DNA from 2 places in the Peribacillus sp. NPDC097197 genome. Region 1 is predicted to be linked to the other one. Evidence: riboswitches for the same ligand, from Rfam matches in the RefSeq annotation. Region 1 holds a riboswitch; the other holds the start of a gene.
The links. A riboswitch is a leader RNA that binds a small molecule or an ion and turns the genes downstream of it on or off. The one in region 1 is predicted to bind lysine.

Region 1 (2,471 bases):
GGCAAGGGCAATCCCGACCCATGTGACGAAACCAGCCATACCGGAAGCGTTCAGTAACCAAATATACACGACTCCATCCCCGAAGAAGGAAGCCAAGAAAGCAAGACATCCGACTAAAGAAGTCACGATAAGGGCATTTACAGGTACGCCTCTTTTATCAAGCTTGCCAAGGAACTTCGGTGCTTTTCCGTCACGTGCTAAATCCCATAGCATACGGGTTGAGGCATACATACCAGAGTTACCAGCTGAAAGTACGGATGTTAAAATGACTGCGTTCATGACAGCAGCGGCAAAGGCAAGGCCTGCGCGTTCAAAAACAAGCGTAAATGGACTGACGGCAACATCTTCACTTAGTAAACGTGCATCCGTGAAAGGAATGATCATTCCTATGACAAAGATTGCAAGGATATAGAATAAGATAATGCGCCAAAAAACGGATTTGATCGCCCTAGGGATGTTTTTCTCAGGATCTTCACTTTCTCCAGCGGTTACTCCAAGCAATTCCGTTCCTTGGAAGGAGAAGCCAGCTGCCATGAAGACTCCTAGAATGGTAAAGAAGCCTCCATTAAATGGCCCATCACCCATGGTGAAATTAGAAAAACCAATCGGATCATTTCCGCCCATGATGCCAAAAATGATTAAAAAACCAGTAATTAAGAAGATAATGACGGTCACGATTTTAATCATCGCAAACCAATATTCGGCTTCGCCAAAGCCCTTAACGGACATATAGTTAATTAAGAACATGATGAGTAATGCAACGGCACTCCAAATGAATGATGGGGTATCCGGGAACCAAAATTTCATGATCAGGACAACGGCCGCCAGTTCAGCTGCAATCGTAATGGCCCAGTTATACCAATAATTCCACCCAATCGCAAAACCGAAAGAGGGATCGACGAATTTGGATGCATAAACGCGGAACGAACCGGCAACTGGCATATAAGCAGCCATCTCGGCAAGGCTTGTCATTAAATAAAAGACCATGGCGCCAATTACCGCATAAGCGACTAATGCACCACCGGGGCCAGCCGTATGAATGGCACCACCACTCGCTAAAAATAGTCCGGTACCGATTGTTCCACCTAGAGATATCATCATAAGGTGCCTAGCTTTCAGACTCCTTTTCAGTTCAGTAGGATTTGAATTTTGTTGTTGATTTTTCAATTGATGTTACACTCCTTTTTATGGGAAGGGGACGGAATATAAAAAAAACAGCAGTCGAAAAAGATCGACGGCTGTATATAGATACCCGTTTAATCCTTCCGAAGATAGCTCCCCACGTTTTATGAAAACGTGACAGTGATGTTCCTGTTCGAAAACATCGCCAGCCCAGAAATACAAGGAATATTTCTACACTTCGGCAACTTATCCTTTCATACGGAGTCGTCAACTTTCCTGAATCTCGTCCGTGTTACTTTTATAAGCCGCAGCCTCTAACTCATCGGTAAATGAGGAAGTATTCAATTCGTACTGTTAATAACGCGAATTTTAAATGGTGACATACAGTTGGTGAGTCACCGAGTGAAATTTGCTATATTAAAATTATAAAATATTCCTCTAGAGAGCGCAATGTTTATTTTTCAAGTATCTTTTTCCCTAATTAGACATGAATCAAACCATTTCGCGCTCAAATGGATAATATAGGTGAATAATAAAATCAAATAATTCTGATTATTATACACTTTTTCGCGTTATAAGGCTGAAACCTAGCTTTACATGTTTGATCGTGGCAGGATCCTCAAAAAGGTCAACAGCCATTCTCCCAATCGAATCCAAGGGTAGGGATATAGTCGAGATGTCCAGCATTTCGCTAATACTATCGTTATTGAAACCAAGGATGGCGACGTCTTCAGGTATCTTAACTCCCGCTTTTTGAGCGGAAATGATGAAGCCAGCTGCCGTATCATCGTTCGTTATAATGATGGCCTCCGGCTTATCCTGCATGGCGACCCATTCTTGAAAGGCCCTTTCTCCGTCTTTGATATAGTAACTGCCTTCAAACAGCCATTCCTCTTTACTTATAAAATGATGTTTTTTCATGCTATCTTCAAACGCCTTTATCCGAAGTGAACTATTCCTGCTCTTTTTTCGCCCAAGGCTGTAGCCTATTTTCTTATATCCCTTGTTTACCAAGTAGTCGAGGGCTGAGGAAAAGGCGGCATAATGGTCGATGCTGATCGAAGAAAATTCTGACTGCGATGTATCTTCACATAAGATAATCGGACCGTAGACATGATACTCCAAGAGCACTTTCATTTCTGAGATTCTAGAACAGACGATGATGCCATCGAGTTGCTTCATTTGTAACATTTTCAGTGCTTGGATTTCTTTCTCTCTTTCATATTGTGTTTGGAAGATGACAATATGGTAACCAAGGACATTTGCTTGTTTATTAATTCCCTGGATGATTGCTCCGTAATAGGGGTGATTGGTGTATGGAATGATGACGCCAATCAGATGAGTCTTGC
Region 2 (2,471 bases), on a different contig from region 1:
CACTCCGGGATTGGAAACCATTCCTGAACCGACGATAGAGACTTTAGCCAACTCGCCTTCCGTTTCTATACCATCAAATTCCAACTGGCTTTTATTGTTTTCAAGAACCATTAAAGCTGCTTTTGTATCTTCGCTTTTAATAGAGAAAGAGAGATTGGTCGTATCTTCTGATGTCATGCTCTGGATGATGATATCTACATTTATGTGATTTTTCGCCAGTGTCGTGAAAATCGTGGATAATACACCAAGTGACCGAGGCAAGCCGTTCACTGTAACTCTTGTGATGCTATCCTCAAAAGCAATACCCCGTACAATTAAATTCTCTTCCATATTCGCTTCCTCCTCAATGATGGTCCCAGATTCTTTTTCTAAGCTTGAACGGACTTCAAGCGAGATTTGATAGTTTTTTGCATATTCAACGGCCCGTGGGTGCAGGACCCCAGCCCCTAAATGGGCCAGCTCCAACATTTCGTCATAAGATACGGATGTTAATTTCCTGGCGTTTTTTATGTAGCGTGGATCTGTTGTGAAAACACCGGTTACATCGGTATAAATATCGCATCGGTTTGCGTGTAGTGCTGCGGCTATGGCAACCGCCGTTGTATCGGAACCGCCCCGACCCAATGTCGTGATTTCCCCATGTTCATCCATTCCTTGAAAACCGGCAACGATGACGATCTTTTTTGCTTGTAACTGCGCTTGAATTCTGGAAGCATCGATATTTAAAATTCGCGCATTTCCGTGAACGGACTCTGTCTGCATCCCAGCCTGCCAGCCCGTAAAGGATACGGCTTCATGCCCCTTTTCCACCAATGCCATCGTTAACAAGGCAATCGTAACTTGTTCCCCGGTCGTCAATAACATATCCATTTCCCTCTTACTCGGGGATGCGGAAATATCTCTTGCCATGGAAACCAATTCATCCGTTGTCTTCCCCATTGCCGAAACAACGACAACGACGTCATTACCTTTTTCAGCTTCCTCGATTACACGATTAGCGACATGTTTGATTTTCTCGACACTCCCTACAGAAGTACCGCCAAATTTTTGTACAATCAGTGCCATTCTCATGCACCCTCTCTATCTTTTTTAGGCAATAAAAAAAGCAATGAGAATATCTCATTGCTGTGGTTACGTATCCGTTCAGTAATCACAGTGAGATAGCTCTCCAAGGTATCAACCCTGACAATCTGCCATCTTTTAAATGGTCAGACCAGAAAAACAAGGTATGAGTCTTGTTTTCCTTCGGCGTCATTCCCTTTCAAAACCCTTCATTGAAGCTCATACTTCTCTAGGTTTTTACTATTGAATTCCGCACCTCTATCAGCACTTTAAATTGTCTTGTTTAAAAATCCCTTTTAAGCATAGCATAGGAAAAAGACACTCGCAAGGTCATTCTTGTAATTTTCTAAAGATTCCATCCGCTACATTTTTAGGCATTCCCGCTTCGATTATCTGTTCGACTGAGGCCTCTTTCATTTTTTTCAATGACCCGAAATGCCGTAACAGCTGCTTTCTTCTTTTCTCACCTACACCTGGAATATCATCCAGAAGTGAATGAATGGCATTTTTCCCACGAAGCTGGCGATGGAAGGTAATCGCGAACCGATGCACTTCATCTTGGATTCTTTGTAGCAAGTAAAATTCCTGACTTCGCGAATCAAGTGGAATCAGTTCGAGCGGGTTTCCAATCATCAATTGGGATGTCCTGTGTTTTTCATCCTTAATAAGGCCAGAAAGCGGAATATCGAGACCGAGTTCATTTTCCAAAATGTCCCGAACGGCCTCCACATGTCCTTTCCCTCCATCGATGATGATCAAGTCAGGAAGTGGAAGGCCATCTTTTAAGACGCGTGAATATCTTCTTCGGACAACTTCACGCATCGATTCGTAATCATCAGGCCCTTTCACCGTTTTAATTTTATACTTTCGATACTCCCGCTTTTCCGGCTTGCCATCAATGAAAACGACCAAAGCAGATACAGGATCACTTCCTTGAATATTCGAGTTATCAAAAGCCTCGATACGATGTGGAGTGTAGATGCCTAACTTATCCCCTAAATTCTCCACTGCCTTGATCGTTCTTTCTTCATCCCGTTCAATTAATGAGAACTTCTCTTGAAGGGCGATGGAGGCGTTTTTATTTGCCAATTGCAGCATATCCTTTTTCGCGCCCCTTTTCGGATGAAGCGTTTTTACACCAAGCAAGCTCTCCGCCAGCTCGGCATCAACAGACTCCGGCAACAATATCTCTTTTGGCTTAAAGTGATTGGCCTTTTCATAAAACTGTCCGAGATACGTAAGAAGCTCCTGTTCCGGTTCATCGTAGACCGGAAAGAGCGAAACATCTCTTTCAATCAGTTTCCCTTGTCGCACAAAAAATACTTGTACGCACATCCACCCTTTATCATAGGCAAAACCGAATACGTCCCTGTCAATGAAATCAGTCGTCATCATTTTCTGTTTTTCCA

Region 2: linked by a shared signal. The riboswitch ahead of ACQKL6_RS07830 (aspartate kinase) and the one ahead of ACQKL6_RS01745 (amino acid permease) in region 1 are both predicted to bind lysine.

The regions. Positions count from the first base shown of each region.
Region 1 covers NZ_JBNNST010000001.1:378,928-381,398, forward strand. The annotation lists gene ACQKL6_RS01745 (amino acid permease) at 1-1,167, opposite strand, end outside; lysine riboswitch at 1,265-1,447, opposite strand; gene ACQKL6_RS01750 (LacI family DNA-binding transcriptional regulator) at 1,678-2,471, opposite strand, start outside.
Region 2 covers NZ_JBNNST010000004.1:240,975-243,445, forward strand. The annotation lists gene ACQKL6_RS07830 (aspartate kinase) at 1-1,065, opposite strand, end outside; lysine riboswitch at 1,154-1,331, opposite strand; gene uvrC (excinuclease ABC subunit UvrC) at 1,393-2,471, opposite strand, start outside.